DNA from 3 places in the Serratia sp. NCCP-200 genome. Region 3 is predicted to be linked to each of the others. Evidence: predicted binding sites of a transcription regulator. Region 3 holds the regulator's gene; each other region holds the start of a gene.
What was found. The regulator CRP, encoded in region 3, controls carbon source genes, mostly activating them, when cyclic AMP is high. The targets are predictions, from matches to a motif close to ATGTGANNNNNNTCACAT.
Positions count from the first base shown of each region.

Region 1: a site for CRP is predicted at 1,703-1,720, ahead of AC6HVW_RS08720 (ABC-F family ATPase). Genes of this name have one in related genera too.
Region 2: a site for CRP is predicted at 4,004-4,021, ahead of glpT (glycerol-3-phosphate transporter). Genes of this name have one in related genera too.

Region 1 is NZ_BAAKUJ010000002.1:719,140-725,066, reverse strand. It holds gene AC6HVW_RS08720 (ABC-F family ATPase) at 84-1,676, opposite strand; gene cynR (transcriptional regulator CynR) at 1,852-2,739, opposite strand; gene AC6HVW_RS08710 (carbonic anhydrase) at 2,858-3,511, shown strand; gene cynS (cyanase) at 3,537-4,007, shown strand; gene AC6HVW_RS08700 (antibiotic biosynthesis monooxygenase family protein) at 4,071-4,415, opposite strand; gene AC6HVW_RS08695 (cytochrome P450) at 4,396-5,373, opposite strand; gene AC6HVW_RS08690 (ArsR/SmtB family transcription factor) at 5,453-5,927, shown strand, end outside.
Region 2 is NZ_BAAKUJ010000006.1:272,122-278,048, forward strand. It holds gene AC6HVW_RS19925 (LysR family transcriptional regulator) at 215-1,117, shown strand; gene glpQ (glycerophosphodiester phosphodiesterase) at 1,241-2,320, opposite strand; gene glpT (glycerol-3-phosphate transporter) at 2,424-3,776, opposite strand; gene glpA (anaerobic glycerol-3-phosphate dehydrogenase subunit A) at 4,138-5,787, shown strand; gene glpB (glycerol-3-phosphate dehydrogenase subunit GlpB) at 5,777-5,927, shown strand, end outside.
Region 3 is NZ_BAAKUJ010000007.1:171,893-177,819, forward strand. It holds gene argD (bifunctional acetylornithine/succinyldiaminopimelate transaminase) at 1-1,204, shown strand, start outside; gene AC6HVW_RS21020 (YccS/YhfK family putative transporter) at 1,236-3,311, opposite strand; gene crp (cAMP-activated global transcriptional regulator CRP) at 3,368-4,000, opposite strand; gene AC6HVW_RS21030 (OsmC family protein) at 4,382-4,789, shown strand; gene AC6HVW_RS21035 (LysR substrate-binding domain-containing protein) at 4,792-5,700, opposite strand; gene AC6HVW_RS21040 (MFS transporter) at 5,893-5,927, shown strand, end outside.

The sequences.
Region 1 (5,927 bases), on a different contig from region 3:
CACCTGAAAACCAAGTTTTTCAGGTGCTTGTCATCATTATGATGGGCCGTTGTATCAACCCATATTCTTCAGCAAGTAGCGGATCAGGAAATACCCTGGCTACGCAGATAGTCTTCGTAGTTGCCGGTAAAGTCGATCACCTTGTTCGGGGTCATTTCCAGAACGCGTGTGGCCAGCGAGCTAACAAACTCACGGTCATGGGAAACGAAGATCAGGGTACCTTCATACATTTCCAACGCCATGTTCAGTGACTCGATGGATTCCATATCCATGTGGTTGGTTGGTTCATCCATGATCAGGATGTTCGGGCGCTGCATCATGATCTTGCCGAACAGCATACGGCCCTTCTCACCACCGGACAGCACTTTTACACGCTTCTTGATATCGTCCTGGCTGAACAACAGGCGGCCAAGAATGCTGCGTACCGCCTGCTCATCGTCCTTTTCCTGCTTCCACTGGCTCATCCAGTCGAACACGCTCAGGGTTTCATCGAACTCGTATTCGTGATCCTGTGCGTAGTAACCGATCTTGGCGTTTTCGGACCATTTCACCGTGCCGTGATCCGGCTGCAGGTCACCCACCAGCGTTTTCAGCAGGGTAGATTTACCGATACCGTTGGCACCCAGGATCGCCACCTTCTCGCCCACTTCAACCATCAGGTTGAGTTTGCTGAACAGCGGGCTGTTGTCGAAGCCTTTGGCCAGCGCTTCCACTTCCAGCGCGTTACGGAACAGCTTCTTGTCCTGCTCAAAACGGATGAACGGGTTCTGACGGCTGGAGGCTTTCACCTCTTCCAACTGGATCTTGTCAATCTGGCGGGCACGAGAGGTAGCCTGCTTGGATTTAGAGGCGTTGGCGCTGAAGCGGCTAACGAAGGACTGCAATTCGTTAATCTGCGCCTTCTTCTTGGCGTTGTCAGACATCAGACGCTCACGAGCCTGGGTAGCCGCCGTCATGTATTCGTCGTAGTTACCCGGGTAGACACGCAGTTCGCCGTAGTCCAGATCCGCCATGTGAGTACAAACCATGTTCAGGAAGTGACGGTCGTGCGAAATGATGATCATGGTGCTGTTACGTTCGTTCAGCACCTGCTCCAGCCAGCGAATGGTATCGATGTCCAGGTTGTTCGTTGGTTCGTCGAGCAGCAGGATTTCCGGATCGGAGAACAGGGCCTGAGCCAACAGGACACGCAGTTTGAAGCCGGGAGCGATCTCGCTCATCGGGCCATAATGCTGTTCTACCGGAATACCTACGCCGAGCAGCAGCTCACCGGCACGCGCTTCTGCAGTGTAGCCGTCCATCTCGCCATAGGCCACTTCCAGATCGGCCACTTTATAGCCGTCTTCTTCGCTCATCTCCGCCATGGCGTAGATGCGGTCGCGCTCTTCCTTCACCGCCCACAGTTCGGTGTGGCCCATGATCACGGTGTCCAGCACGCTAAACTGTTCAAAAGCGAACTGATCCTGGCGCAGTTTACCCAGGCGCTCATTCGGATCCAGGAACACGTTACCGCCGCTCGGCGCCAGATCGCCACCGAGGATTTTCATGAACGTCGATTTACCGCAGCCGTTGGCTCCGATCAGACCATAGCGGTTACCGCCGCCAAATTTGACAGAGATGTTTTCAAACAACGGCTTACTGCCGAACTGCATAGTGATGTTGTTAGTGCTTAACACAGCGCTCGCTCTTAATTTGATTGGGAATGTGATTTGGCGCGCATTATGCCATAACGCAACACAGAGATCGTGGGAAGTTTTGGTGAAGATTTGCTCGGTGCTCGGGGTGTGGAGATATTCGCCAGCTAAATATCTCCTGCAGAACGAATTAACGGATAACCAAACCAGTCACTTTTTAGCCCATTTCCTTGACCTGATCTTGCAACATCGCAATAAATGCTCGTGAAGCTGCGCTGCGGTAGCCCTCTTTGCGTTGCAACACAACGGCATGGCGTTCGGGCATGGGAACCGAAAGCTTGATAGGCAGCAGCAGCGGATTACTCCGCGCTATGGCCTGCGGTAGAATAGTCGCGAGCTGGCCGTGGCGCACAATCTCGGCGATGGCGCTAATCGCATTCGCCTCCATGGCAACCTGAGGATAAATCGCGTGCTGTTGGCAATATTCGTCCACGTAATGACGCGTGGCGAAGTCACCGTTGAGTAGCACCAACGGCACCTGCTGCACCTCCGCAACGCTCAAGGCAACGCGGCGCTTGGCAAGCTGATGCCCCTTCCCCACCATCAGTTGCAACCGCTCCGTGAACAGCCTGGTCGCGGCTATATCCGCAGAGTGAACCGGCTCGAAGGCAATCCCCAGATCCAATTGGTCATCGCACAATAACGCCTCCATCTTATCCTGCGTCATCTCACGGATATTAAGGGTAATCCCTGGGTAGCGCCGGAAAAAACCGTCGACCAACGGGCCAATCAGGTAGGAGGTAAAGGTTGGCGTCATCGCCAAACGCAGGTTACCGCGTTCCAACGTCGCGACATCCTGAATGGCCCGCTTGCCGGCATCCAGATCCTGTAACGCCAGCCGGGCATAGCGCATCCACGCCTGACCGGCATCGGTGAGTTGCACCCTGCGCCCGGAACGGTCGAACAGCTCTACCTGCAGCGTCTCTTCCAACTGTTTGATCTGCTGTGACAAGGTGGGCTGAGAAACATGTAGCACCTCCGCCGCCCGGGTGAAGTTTCCCTGCTCCGCCACCGCCAGAAAGTAACGTATGTGCCGCAGTAACATAACGCCTCAACTATTAGTGATGCCTATCGAGGTGATTATAAATGGGTCTTGGACCCTATAGCTAGAAAAGTCCATTCTTGCCTCCATTGAAAGCGAGCCACACATTGATGGAGTCACCATGCAAGAGGTTATTGACGGTTTTCTGAAGTTCCAGCGCGAGGCTTTTGTCGAGCGCACAGAGCTGTTCAAACGCCTGGCCACCAGCCAGAACCCACGCACCCTGTTTATATCCTGTTCCGACAGCCGATTGGTGCCAGAGCTGATCACCCAACGTGAACCGGGCGACCTGTTCGTCATCCGCAACGCGGGCAATATCGTGCCTTCTTTCGGGCCTGAGCCCGGTGGTGTTTCAGCCTCGGTAGAATATGCCGTTGCCGCGCTGGGCGTAAAAGATATCGTGATTTGCGGCCACTCAGATTGCGGGGCCATGACCGCCATCGCCACCTGCAAATGCCTGGATCATATGCCCACCGTGGCCAACTGGCTGCGCTATGCCGATGCCGCCAAGGCGGTCAATCAGGCCAATGAACACGCCAGCGAGCACGATCGCATTAACTCGATGGTGCGTGAAAACGTCATCGCCCAGCTCACCAACCTGAAAACTCACCCTTCGGTCGCGCTAGCGCTCGATCGAGGCAATCTGCGGCTGCATGGCTGGATCTACGATATCGCTACCGGCTGTATTGATGCATTAGATGGCAATACCCGCCGTTTCGTACCGCTGGCGAGCAACCCAAGCGTCACCGCCAGCCCAGCTATGCAACGTTTCTAATCTACCCAAACCTCTAGGAGTTTACATGACACAATCACTACATAGCGTTTCAGCACGCCAAAGCCTGACCGACGTCATCATGGACGCTAAAGTCCGTAAGGGCCTGACCTTCGAGGCGATTAACCAAGGCACCGGCTTGAGCCTGGCGTTTGTTACCGCCGCGCTGCTTGGCCAGCATCCGTTACCGGAACAGGCCGCCCGTGCAGTAGCGGCAAAGCTGGATTTGGATGAAGATGCGGTGCGCCTGCTGCAAACCATCCCGGTGCGCGGCAGTATCCCCGGCGGTGTGCCAACAGACCCGACCATCTACCGTTTCTACGAGATGGTGCAGATCTACGGCTCAACCCTGCGGGCGCTGGTGCATGAACAATTTGGTGACGGGGTGATCAGCGCGATCAACTTCAAGCTGGATATCAAAAAGGTCCAGGACCCCGATGGCGGTGAACGTGCGGTGATCACGCTGGATGGCAAATACCTGCCAACCAAGCCATTCTAATAGTTATGTTATTAAATTATTAAGTTAATATAATCCAGCACCGGAACCCCGGCGCTGGATCACTCAACCATGAAAATAGCGGCTATCCGCTGGAGCCTCTTCACGCGGTTCCAACCCATAATCCCGCACCACCTCGGCCACCCGTAGCCGGTAATATTCCAGCACCTCATGCCTGCCACGCGCCTGGGCCCGACGGTGTTGCTCCAGGTTGCGCCACTGCTGCACCGCCGCCTCGTCACGCCAGAACGACAGCGAGAGCAACTTGTCCGGCTCGCTCAGGCTCTGAAAACGTTCTATAGAGATAAAACCGTCAATTTCCGCCAGCAGCGGTTTCAACTGCGCCGCCAGCTCAAGATAGGTTTCCCGCTGCCCAATGGCAGCACGTAGTTCAAAAATCACCGCGATCATCATCGTTCTCCTCGGCAGTATAAAATTCGGGTACGCGCGCATTTTGCGAAACGCGCCAGCGAAAATGGCTTAACAGTTCGGGCTTAAGGTTGAGTTTGGATAAATGGCCGATCCCCTCCAGGGCTATCAGCCGTGCCCAACGTTCTCCCGGGCAGCGATGAGCACCATAACCGAAGGCAAAACTTTCCTGCGGCGTTGTCAAATGCACCAATACGCTCTGCCCCACCGCCAGCGGTTGACCGTCAAGCAATGTCACCTGTCGCGCAAACCTGCGGGTAGTCTGGATCGGCGGAGTTTGCTGCAACACCGCCAAGATCAACGCTTCTGCCGATTGATGGCGCTGATTGGTCAACAGCAGCGTCTGGCCGATTAATCCGGCAGTACCTTCACAGGCCTGGAACAATAGCCCGATGGCATTGGCTATCGCCAGCGCCCGCTCGCCAATATGTTGGCACAGTTGTTCAAACAACGGTCCCTTTGCCAGTTGCATACGGATCTGCAACTTCCCGGCAGCGGCGGCTCCCACGGCCATCTGCTCTGCGCTACCGCCAGGAGCAATACAGCGCACAAAGTCCAACACTTCATCCACCAGGGCAGATCGATCCTGATGAGCCACACCCAAGACTTCAGCCAGCACGCAGACCGGCAAAGCGTAGTTAAACCGGGTGAGCTGTTCTGCCGTTGTCAAACTGGCGGCCAACCGTTGAGCCACACCAACCGTAAGCAGCCGGATCTCATCATCAGTGAACGCGGCCAGAGCCGCCTCGATCGCCCCCTTTAATTCACGCTGTCCGGCGCCATCATTCATGCGAACCAGAGAGGCGAAGATCGATTGAGCGGGCGTCCCAATTAAAGCTGCGGGTACCGGCTCATCCGAGGGGCGAACACCGAGGTGAGGATGGGTTAAAGCTTCACGCACCGCTTGCCGCGATGCAACAGAAAAGGGGCAGGCCGCCATGGCAATTTCCTTCCGATAAGAATAGAGAACAGCCATTGTCGGATTAGACGAGCAGCAATACTTCGGTTATTCTCGAAGTATGAATGACAATACGCTTGAAGACCGCCTGGCCGCATTGACGGCCGCAATCGCCGATCGCACCCGAGCGCGCATACTATGCCTGCTGATGGATGGGCGCGCCTATACCGCAACGGAGCTGAGTGCGGCAGTGGACGTCGCAGCCTCCACCGCCAGCAGCCATCTGGCACGCTTGCAGGAGCAGAACCTGATCGGCTGTGTCAAACAGGGCCGCAATCGCTTTTATCGCCTGGCGGGCAAGCCGGTGGCCGATATGCTGGAAAGCCTGATGGCGTTGGCCGGTGTAGAACGCCCGACGGTGAAAAGCAGCACTCCGGCCTCATTACGTTATGCACGCACCTGCTATGACCACATGGCAGGTGAGATCGCGGTTCAAATACATCATCAGTTGCTGGCGCGGGCCTGGCTAATCGGAGATAACGACTATCAGCTCAGTGAGTCCGGGCAGGCTGCCTTGACACAGTTGGGTATCGACT
Region 2 (5,927 bases), on a different contig from region 3:
TTAATGTGGTATTAGTTTGAAAATGAACGCGGCAGATAAATTCACTAAACAATGTCTTATTTTTAGCTCATAAAGAATGTGTTAAGGATTTTTATCTTGATAATTGAATTTTTTTAGCATGATGCCGTTGCTTCACTGAGGGGGTAGAGTAACGTTAACTCAGCCGGTAGAGAACTGAGTATTCATAAGAAATGCTTTTGCATATAATGCAAAGATGAATGACGCACGCTATGCCGAACATTTGCCGATCTTTCTCGATGTTGCCCAATTGGGTAGCTTCTCTGCCGCCGCACGAAAACTGGGTATGGTGCCTTCTTCATTGGTGCGGCATATCGATACGTTGGAAGGTGAACTTGGCGTCATGCTGTTTGTGCGCTCAACTCGCGGCCTGGTGCTGACCGAAGCTGGTGAAATTCTGAAAAAGCGCGCCTCACAGTTGCTTACGCAAATCATCGATATCCGCGCCGAACTGGCAGCGCAAAACGAGACTCCGCAAGGCGTGCTGCGTATCAGTTGCTTGCCCACTTTCGGTAAAACCTATCTGTTGCCGCTCTTACCGGTGCTAATCCAGCGTTATCCAAGGTTGGTAGTTGAGTTGGATCTCACCGAACGCCAGACCGATCCGAAACAAGAAATGCTGGACGCCGCCATCCGTATTGGCGAGCAGAAAGACAGTTCACTGTACGCAAACCGCATCGCTACACAGCGCTGGTTCATGTGTGCCAGCCCGGACTATATCGTTCGCAATGGGAAACCGGCCAACCTACAGGAGTTACGTGATCATCAGTTGATCGCCCGCTATCACAAACAGCAACCCGCTTGCTGGGCGCAAATCCTCAGTGAACCTCTGATGAATCAGTGCAAGATGGTGCTGCGCTGTGATGATTTCTCGGCACAACGCCAAGCGGCATTACTCGGATTAGGCATCACTTTTTTGCCTAACTGGGTGGTGGGGCCGGATATTCAGGCAGGAAGTTTGTTGCCCCTGCTGGCAGATCCACGCGGCGAGGAACAAGGGATCTATCTATTGCGCCCAGCAGCCAGAATTTCGGCCAAATTGAGCGTTTTTATGAGTTTGCTCACTGAGCGTATTGGTCAACCTCCAAGCTGGCAATGAAGTGGCTCGATCGAGCTTTTCAATCCCGGTTCAGCCTCTGGCATAGGCATTTATGTGGTTGCTTTGCTGTTACGGCAGACTTGGTTCTGATCCCCACCGGATAACCCGGTGGGGGAGTCGTCGTTACTTATGTTGCCCCTGCTTTTGCAGGAACTGGACGCCCTTGTCCGGGAAGTCGGTAAACACGCCGTCAACGCCCGCCTGATTGTAAATTGCGTCGAACAGCTGGTTCACGTCGGTGACGTATTTAGGCAGCTTATCGGCACGAATGGTGTAAGGATGTACCGCCATATTGCTGGCGTGAGCGTCCTTGACCATATCGGTCAACACGATCTTGTTCGGCTTGGATTTCTCTTCGACGATCAGCATGTGATAGTCAGGCCCGATGCCATCGGCATACTGGGCGATCTTTTTCATCGCACCCGGTTTGAACATCCAATCGTAGTCATAATTGACCCACTTGCCATCGGCCTTCTGCTCGTAGGTTTCGTTCCAGTCGGTGTAGGCAATCAGCTGCACCAGCTTCAGATCCATCCCCATCTTGGGTTCCAGCTGATCCTTGATGCGTTTGAGCTCGTTGGCATCAAAACACTGCAGATAGACGTTGTCGCTCTTGCTGGTGTAACCGTATTGCTTGAGAACTTCCAGCACCTTGGTGGAGATGTCTTTTCCTTCCTGCTGATGGAACCAGGGGGCCTTGATTTCCGGGTAGAGGCCGATGTTCTTGCCGGTTGAATGGTTGAGCCCCTGCACGAACTCGATCTCTTCCTGGAAGGTGTGGACGCGGAAGTCGGATTTGCCCATCGGGAAGCGGCCAGGGTAGCTTTGCACCTGCTTACCGTCTTTGATATCAAAGCCTTCGGTGAACTTCAGTGATTTGATCTCAGGCAGCGTAAAGTCGATGGCGTAGTAGCGGCCATCTTTACGCGCCCGGTCCGGGAAACGTTCGGCAACGTCGGTGACGCGATCCAGATAGTGGTCGTGCAACACTACCAGCTCGTTGTCTTTGGTCATCACCAGATCTTGCTCAAGGAAGTCGGCGCCCTGCGCGTAGGCCATTGCCTTGGCCGGTAACGTATGCTCCGGCAGATAGCCGCTGGCACCGCGGTGAGCGATAACGACTTTATCCGCAGCCTGGGCGGCACTGAGCATTGAAGTGGCAAGAATGATCCCTGTCAGCAGGGCTTTGGTTTGAGTCCGCATTCTGTGTAGCTCCATGTTGTAGAGGTAAGAAAAAGGCCGCACAAGCGCGGCCTTAGATTAACGATAAAGGGTAGGGGCGCTGCATACTGCGCCCGCTTAGCTTTTAGCCGCGTTTAGCCGCGATTTCTGCGTGGTGTTTCTTCTCGCTGATCATGGTCAGCACCAGCAGGATCACCGCACCGATGCTGCCGCCGATCATCACCATAAAGCCGCCGTCCCAACCGAAGTAGTCAACGGTATAGCCGACGATGGCGCTGGCTGCGACCGAGCCGCCCAGGTAACCGAACAGACCGGTAAAGCCGGCGGCGGTACCTGCCGCTTTCTTCGGTGCCAGTTCCAGCGCGTGCAGGCCGATCAGCATGACTGGGCCATAGATCAGGAAGCCGATGGTGATCATACAGGCCATATCGATGCCAGGGTTACCTACCGGGTTCAGCCAGTAAACGATGGTGGCGATGGTTACCAGCACCATGAAGAACACCCCGGTGGCACCACGGTTGCCTTTAAACACCTTGTCCGACATCCAGCCGCACAGCAGGGTGCCTGGAATACCGGCGTATTCGTACAGGAAGTAGGCCCAGGAGGACTTATCCAGCGCGAAGTGTTTCACTTCTTTCAGGTAGGTTGGTGACCAGTCCAGGATGCCGTAGCGCAGCAGATACACGAACACGTTGGCGATCGCGATGTACCACAGCAGTTTGTTTGGCAACACGTACTGCATGAAGATCTGCTTGGCTGTCAGCTCTTCTTCTGCTTCTTCGGTATAATCATCCGGATAGTCGTTTTTGTATTCTTCAATCGGTGGCAGACCAACAGATTGCGGGGTGTCACGCATCAAGGCGAAGGCGATCAGGGCCACCAGGATCGCACCGAAGGCAGGCATATACAGCGCCGCATGCCAGTCGTTAAACCAGGCCATACCCAGCAGGAACAGCAGTGGAGGCAGGCCGCCACCGACGTTGTGCGCACAGTTCCATACCGAAACGATACCGCCACGCTCTTTCTGCGACCACCAGTGCACCATGGTACGGCCACAAGGCGGCCAGCCCATACCTTGGAACCAACCACACAGGAACAGCAGCACGAACATCACGGCAATGCTGGAGGTTGCCCAAGGCACGAAGCCCATAAACAGCATGACGGCAGCGGCCAGTATCAGGCCGGCGGGTAGAAATACGCGCGGGTTGGAGCGGTCTGAAACCGACCCCATGATGAACTTGGAGAAACCGTAGGCGATGGAAATCCCTGACAGCGCGAAGCCCAGGTCACCACGGCTGAAGCCCTGATCGATCAGATACGGCATCGCCAGGGTGAAGTTTTTACGCACCAGATAGTAGGCGGCGTAACCAAAAAAGATCCCCATAAAAATCTGCCAGCGCAGCTTACGGTAGAGCGGGTCTACCTTGTCGACTGGCACACGAGAAATGTGTGCGGCTGGCTTAAAAATACTCAACATGAGCGCCTCCGATGGCTTTATCTGTTTATTGCCTCAACAGGAAACGGCTGTCCTGAAGATGAGCTTGCGGATACCTGAAGTGTTGTTAAATGTTCCATAACGAGCGCAATGCTAGAGAAAACCCCCCGGTCACACCGTGATGGATGGCTCATTTGTTACACTTTTATGAAACTGTGGCGAATTTTGAGTGATCGGTTAACATTTTGGAATGGCTAAATAGCACAAATACGTGATGTTTGTCACATTCATGGCTTTTTATGGCCATATTATTTTCGTTTTCTGTTCGTTATTGTTCCTTATCAAACAAAAACCCTACTGACTGTGGCTAAATAAAGCCATAACTACAGGCTCAGGGGGCGTGATGAGCAACAACTCACCAATCACCGAAACGGACGTGATCATCATTGGCGGCGGCGCTACCGGCGCGGGGATTGCCCGTGACTGCGCGCGGCGCGGTCTGCGTTGCGTTTTACTGGAAAGGCATGACATCGCCACTGGCGCTACTGGCCGCAACCATGGGTTGTTGCACAGCGGAGCGCGCTATTCGGTCACCGACGGTGAATCGGCACGCGAATGCATTGAAGAAAACCGCATCCTCAAGCGTATTGCCCACCACTGCATCGAGCGTACCGACGGCCTGTTCATTACCTTGCCTCAGGACTCATTGGCCTTTCAGCAGCAGTTTATTGCCGCCTGTCGCAGCGCCGGGATTGAGGCCGAAGCTATTGACCCCGCGCTGGCATTACGCCTGGAACCTGCGGCTAACCCGGCGCTGATCGGCGCGGTGAGGGTGCCGGATGGCACCGTCGATCCTTTCCGCTTAACGGCGGCCAACATGCTTGATGCGCGTGAACATGGCGCACAAATCCTCACCTATCATCAGGTTACCGGTTTGTTACGTACTGGCGATCGCGTTACGGGCGTGCGCGTTTTCGATCACAAGGCTGCACAGCAGTACGATATTCATGCTCAGGTGGTGGTCAACGCCGCCGGGATCTGGGGCCAGCAAATTGCCGAGTATGCCGATCTGCGCATCCGTATGTTCCCTGCTAAAGGGGCGTTGCTGATCCTGGGCCATCGCATCAATAACATGGTGATTAACCGCTGCCGCAAACCAGCGGATGCCGACATTCTGGTGCCTGGCGACACCATCTCGCTGATTGGCACCACCTCTACCCACATCGATTACGACCAGATCGACAACATGGTCGTGACGCCACAGGAAGTGGATATATTAATCCGCGAAGGCACGCTGCTGGCTCCGAAACTGGCGCAAACGCGCATTCTGCGTGCCTATGCGGGCGTGCGGCCACTGGTCGCCAGCGACGACGATCCCTCCGGGCGTAACGTCAGCCGTGGCATCGTGCTGCTCGATCATGCGGCGCGCGATGGGTTGGAAGGTTTTATCACCATTACCGGCGGCAAGTTGATGACTTACCGGCTGATGGCCGAATGGACCACCGATCTGGTCTGCGCCAAGCTAGGCATCGACAGCCCTTGCACCACGGCGGAAGTGGCGTTGCCCGGTTCCCGCCAGAGCGCCGAAGAAACGGTGCGCAGCGTGGTTTCACTGCCTGCCAGCATCCGGGGTTCGGCGGTATACCGCCATGGCGATCGCGCCAGCCTGGTCCCTTCTGGCAACCGGCTGGACAACAGCCTGGTGTGTGAGTGTGAAGCAGTGACCGCCGGTGAGGTGCGCTATGCGGTGGATTCTCTGACCGTCAACAATCTGGTCGATCTGCGCCGCCGTACCCGCGTGGGTATGGGGACCTGCCAGGGTGAGTTGTGTGCCTGCCGTGCCGCAGGTTTGTTGACGCGGTTTAATGTGGTAACGCCGCAGCAATCCATCACCCAACTGTCCCATTTCCTCAATGAACGCTGGAAAGGCGTGCGGCCTATCGCCTGGGGCGATGCCCTACGGGAGAGCGAATTCACCAGTTGGGTATATCAAGGGTTATGTGGGTTAGATGCGCAAGGCGATCCTAAGCAGGAGGCGGATGATGCAATTTGATGCGGTGGTGATTGGTGGTGGCTTGGCCGGGATGAGCTGTGCTATCCGTTTAGCCGAGCATGGCAAGCGCTGCGCGGTAGTCAGTTCCGGCCAAAGCGCGCTCTATTTTTCTTCCGGCTCGCTCGATCTGTTGGCCCATC
Region 3 (5,927 bases):
CGCAGTTACCCGCAGCACCTTTGATCAGGTTATCCTGCCTGTTTATGCACCCGCCCAGTTTGTGCCGGTGAAGGGCAAGGGGAGCCGCGTATGGGATCAGCAGGGGAAAGAGTATATCGACTTCTCTGGTGGCATCGCGGTGACTGCGTTGGGGCACTGCCATCCGGCACTGGTTGAGGCTCTAAAGCAGCAGGGCGAAACCCTGTGGCATACCAGCAACGTGTTCACCAATGAGCCCGCACTGCGCCTGGCCAGTAAATTGATCGCTGCCACCTTCGCCGACCGGGTGTTTTTCGCCAACTCAGGTGCGGAGGCTAACGAAGCGGCGTTCAAGCTCGCTCGTCATTACGCCATCACCCGTCATAGCCCGTATAAAACCAAGATTATCGCGTTTAATAACGCTTTCCATGGCCGTACGCTGTTCACCGTTTCCGTGGGCGGGCAGCCAAAATATTCCGACGGCTTTGGGCCGAAACCGGCCGATATCGTGCATGTACCTTTCAACGATCTGGCCGCGGTGAAAGCGGTGATGGACGATCACACCTGTGCGGTAGTGATGGAGCCTATTCAGGGTGAAGGGGGAATTACCGCAGCCGATCCTGTCTTCCTCAAGGGCGTACGTGAACTTTGCGACCAACATCAGGCGCTGCTGGTGTTTGATGAAGTGCAAAGCGGTATGGGCCGTAGCGGCAAGCTGTTTACCTATATGCATTACGGCATTACGCCAGACATCCTCACCACCGCTAAAGCGCTGGGCGGCGGTTTCCCGGTGAGCGCGATGCTGACCACCCAAGAGATCGCCTCGGTGATGCAGGTTGGCAACCACGGCACCACCTACGGCGGCAACCCACTGGCCTGTGCAGTGGCAGAGGCAGCGTTGGACGTGATCAATACGCCAGAGGTGCTAAGCGGGATTGAGCAGCGTCGTGGGCTGTTTGTTCAGGCTTTGCAGGAGATCGGTAAGAAATACGATGTGTTCAGCGATATTCGTGGCATGGGGCTGTTGATTGGCGCGGAACTGAAGGCGGGCTATCACGGTAAAGCGCGTGATTTCCTCACTGCCGCTGCTGCACGTGGTTTGATGATCCTCAATGCCGGGCCAAATGTGATCCGTTTTGCCCCTTCGTTGGTGGTTGAGCTGAAAGATATCGACGAAGGCATGGCGCTGTTCGAATTGGCCGTACAGGATGTGATTAACGGCTGATCAAGTCTGCGGGGCTGCGGTCCCGCTAACCTCAGCTTTCCCGCAGTTTGCGCTTCAGCCAGATCCCATGATGTGGGCGCTGGCGCCATGCCAATGACGAAATGGTATGCATCACGGTCAGGTGAGAAAGGATCCGCCGCAGATGGCGTTCCATCTCGGTAACCGGCATGTCCGGGTGCAGATCTGGCGGCTGCATGATGCTGTTGCTGGTACTCGGGCCGTCATATTCCAACCGCTGCTGACAACTCTGCAAGGCGATCTCACAGGTTTGCAGATACTCCTGCGCCAGCTTTGGCGTCAGCATATAGTGCTCGCGCGCCAGAATGGTCATCGCATTCAGGTGTTCAACAATAAACTGGTTATGGGTGATCCACAGCCGCATATCAGCCAGATAATTCGATTCGAACCCCGGTTCCTGCATCGCCTGATTGAGCGAGGTAAACAGGGCGTTATGTGCCTGATTGACCTGCATGCGCGTGTAGGCCAGTTCGCTGGGGTCGGGTTCCTGTTCTTCCAGCAAGAGTCGCAGTGCCGTCTGATCGTGCTCCAGAGCCTGATGGGCGTTTTTCCGCAGCAGGCCACTCTGCCACTGCGGCCATAGCCAGATCGTGCCGCCAAACACCAGTACGCAGCCGATAAGGGTATCGATCAGGCGGGGGACCAGGAAATGGGTACCGTTCAGCGCCAGGAGCTGCAAGGTGTAGACGGCGGTCACGGTGAAGCCCATCACCGCCAGCCCATAGTTTTTTCGCAGGATCAGATAGGCCGCCAGGGTGATGGCCAACATGATACTCAGCGTCACGCTTTCGGGCATCTGTAGTTGCAACAGCCCAGCGGCAATCACCAGCCCGGCCAACGTGCCGAGGGCACGGTGCTGGATCCTCACCCGCGTGGCGTTATAGCCGTTTTGGCTGACCAGCATGATGGTCAGCAAGATCCAATAGGGTTTTGGCAGGTTGAACAGCATGCCCAGGCTGCTGCCGGCCGCCAGAATGACCCCCAGCCTGGCGGCGTTGCGCAGGGCGTTGGATTTAAACGACAGATAGCTCACCACCGCAGGCCAGAAAGGCAGGCGTGACTGATTGGCCATCAGATTGCGGCGGTACAGTGGGTGCTGAGTGCGTAGCAGGCGCGCGATGCGGCTGAAGTGGTAATAGCAGAACTGGCCAACCGGGTTATCGGCGTGCTGTGAGGCCACTTTTTCCAGCGCTGCCAGCTCATTCTTCATGCTGAAACGCGCAGAGTGCCGATGATAGAGAATATCGTCGGCCATCACCCGCAGGCGCGTGGCGATCACTTGGGCGTTGCGGCGGATAATCGCTTCGGCCTGGCTTTGCTCCACCAGCTTTTGCACTTCTTCCGGCAGATGCAGGCTGACGGTGATGTGCTCTTGCAAATCGAGCGCCACCTGAAACGTACGCCGCAGGCGCTTTTGCTCTAGGTTATTGGCATGGGGCAGGAAATTAAGCTGTTGGTATAGCAGACTGATCAGGTCCATCACTTTCTGCTGGCGTTGCAACAGCGGCGGCAGGGCAGTTTCAGGATCGGTGTGCTGCGTCAGTAATGAGTATTTGGCTTCAAAATAGTCGGCCAACTGCATATACAGCTGGCTTAGGGATTCGCGCATCGGCTGCTCTTTCCACAGCTTGAACCAGGCCCAGGTAAACAGCCCGTACCAGGCGGTGCCGACGATATACAGCAAAGGGGCATGCCAGATTGGCACGGTGCCTACCATGCTGAGGGAAAAGATGGCGGCGACCAATGCGGCTGGTAGCAGGCGTGCGTGCAGCGGGCTGATCTCACCGCTGACGCCGAGCAACAGCGCCATTGCCAGCATCAGCAAGGGTAACGGCAGATCCCACAGCAGGGCTTGTTGCAGCAGAAGGCTGCTGAGTGCGAACAGGGAGCCGCCTACGACCAGGCGTTTGAAAAAGCGTTTGTGTGGCGTATCCAGCCCGGCAATGTTGCAGCAGGCGGGCACCAACGAGAACAGCATGCCGAGTTGCAGGTTGCCAATCAGTAAACCAAACGCCACCGGCAGGCACAACACCAGCGTTTGCCGCAGTGCGTAGTTGACTTCCGGGTGGTAGATCAGGCGGCGCCACATGGTTGGCTATTCAGCAGGTAAAGAAACGGCGCATTGCTGCACCGTTTCTCTGGGGATTAACGCGTACCGTACACGACAATGGTTTTGCCGTGCGCGGAGATCAGGTTTTGATCTTCGAGCATTTTCAAAATACGACCGACGGTTTCACGTGAGCAACCGACGATTTGGCCAATTTCCTGGCGGGTGATTTTGATCTGCATGCCGTCTGGGTGAGTCATGGCATCAGGCTGTTTTGCCAGGTTCAGCAAGGTCTGTGCAATGCGGCCGGTTACGTCAAGGAAGGCGAGGTTACCCACTTTCTCTGAGGTGACTTGCAGGCGGTTAGCCATCTGTGCGGACAGGCGCATCAGGATATCCGGGTTAACCTGGATCAGTTGGCGGAATTTCTTGTAGGAAATTTCAGCCACTTCACAGGCGGTTTTGGCCCGTACCCAGGCGCTACGCTCCTGGCCTTCTTCAAATAATCCTAGCTCGCCGATGAAATCCCCCTGGTTAAGGTAGGACAGGATCATCTCTTTGCCTTCTTCATCTTTAATCAGCACCGCGACGGAGCCTTTGACGATGTAGTAAAGCGTTTCGGCCTTTTCACCTTGGTGAATAAGCGTACTCTTCGATGGATATTTGTGGATATGGCAATGAGACAGGAACCATTCGAGAGTCGGGTCTGTTTGCGGTTTGCCGAGAACCATTCGCTGTTATCCTCTGTTGTTATCGCTGCCTTGTATCACAGGGGTCAGAGTTCCCTGTAAAACGTGCTTATAGCCCGGTGTTTTAATTGTGGCTATCAACAGGTTTTGAGGCGTGTTATAGAAATACGCTTGTGCTCTAGCATATTAACTTGCAGGGAGAGCTGCAAGCTACATTCTGTTAACAAACCAATATAGGGGCCTTTCCTTGGACATATCCCTGAAATCGGTGACCTGGAAAGAGTTATTGCGGCTCTGTTTGTAGCACAGAGTGAGGCGGGTGTCTTGTGTTGTCTCGCTTCAGCATGATTAGCGTCAGGTTACGTTGCCAGAATGTATGCGAAAGCGTACCCTGTTTTTAAGAAATTAACCGGAGTGTGTAACATGCAGGCAAGAGTTAAGTGGGTAGAAGGGCTGACATTCCTGGGTGAGTCTGCGTCTGGTCACCAGGTTTTGATGGATGGCAATGCTGGCGATAAAGCGCCAAGCCCGATGGAAATGGTGTTGATGTCCGTCGGCGGCTGTAGCGCCATCGATGTGGTGTCGATCCTGCAAAAAGGGCGTAACGATGTGCGTGACTGTGAGGTAAAACTGACCTCCGAGCGTCGTGAAGAAGCACCGCGTCTGTTTACCCATATCAACCTGCATTTTATCGTCACCGGCAAAGGGCTGACCGATAAGATTGTCGAGCGCGCGGTGGATCTTTCCGCCGAGAAATACTGCTCCGTCTCCTTGATGCTGGGTAAAGCCGCCAGCATTAGCCACAGCTTCGAAATCCGCGAAGTGGCCTGATCCTACCAAGGGTAGCGCAGGCAGTGGGCACGCAATAAATCAAGAAATCGCCGTGCCGTCACGGTTAGCGGCGATTTCTGTGAATACAGCACGCAATATTGCGCTTGTGGCAACGTGTCGATAGGCAATGCCACCAGCCGACGCTGCAAATAGAACGGTGCACTCATCGCCCGCGCCACGATAGTCAGATAATCCGCCTCCAGCACCATATTCAAGCCACAGGTCACAGAGTCCGAACGAATGGGCGAACGGCTCAATTGCTGATAGAAGGTGCCTAATACCGCACGCAACTGCTGGTAATAACCCATATCGGTTTCCGGTAATAACCACTTGGCCTCACGCAGTTCGTCCAACGAGGTGGCCTGCGCCAGTGGGTGCCCCTGGCGTGCGATAATGCAAAAAGAGGCGTTGAACAGCGGTTCACGCACCAGATCCTCCAGCGGAAGTTCCGGGCTGACGGTACCCACGGCAAAATCCAGGCGGCCTTCGCGCAATGCTGGCAGTAGCGTAGAAAGCTGCGCTTCGCGGATTAGGAGATTGGCCTGTGGAAACGGCTGTTTGAAGGCTTCGACCAGCTCCGGTAATACCGTCAGGGCGAGTAGCGAAGAGCAGCCAATGGCGACGTTACCTTGCGAATGCTGATTCAACTGCTGGATCTCGTCGGCGGCGCGCTGCAATTCCTCCAGGATCAACTGCATTCGCAGGGCGAAGGCGCGGCCGGTTTCGGTCAGCGTCATTCCCTGACTGCTGCGATTGATCAACTGGGTTTCCAGGATCTGTTCCAGTTCACGGATGGTGCGGCTCACCGCCGGTTGAGATTGCTCAAGCGCGCGTGCCGCCCCACGAATACTGCCGCTGCGGATCACCTGCTGGAAGACTTTCAACTGTTGTAACTTCGGTAAATAGCGCATTCCCCACCCTATCAATAAAAAGCATCACCCCTTACAAAATTGTATCTTATGCCGCTCGGCAAAAGGCGATAATTTCAGCACGCTGTTGTAAGTGACTGTTATTAAAACTATAAAGTGACCTGGATCACATTATTAAACTACGCCCGTCACGCTGGTGGGCAGCCTGGGTGATAACTTAAAGGAATATCGGCGATGAAAAATCGTTCGCTAATGATTTTTTTGCTGTT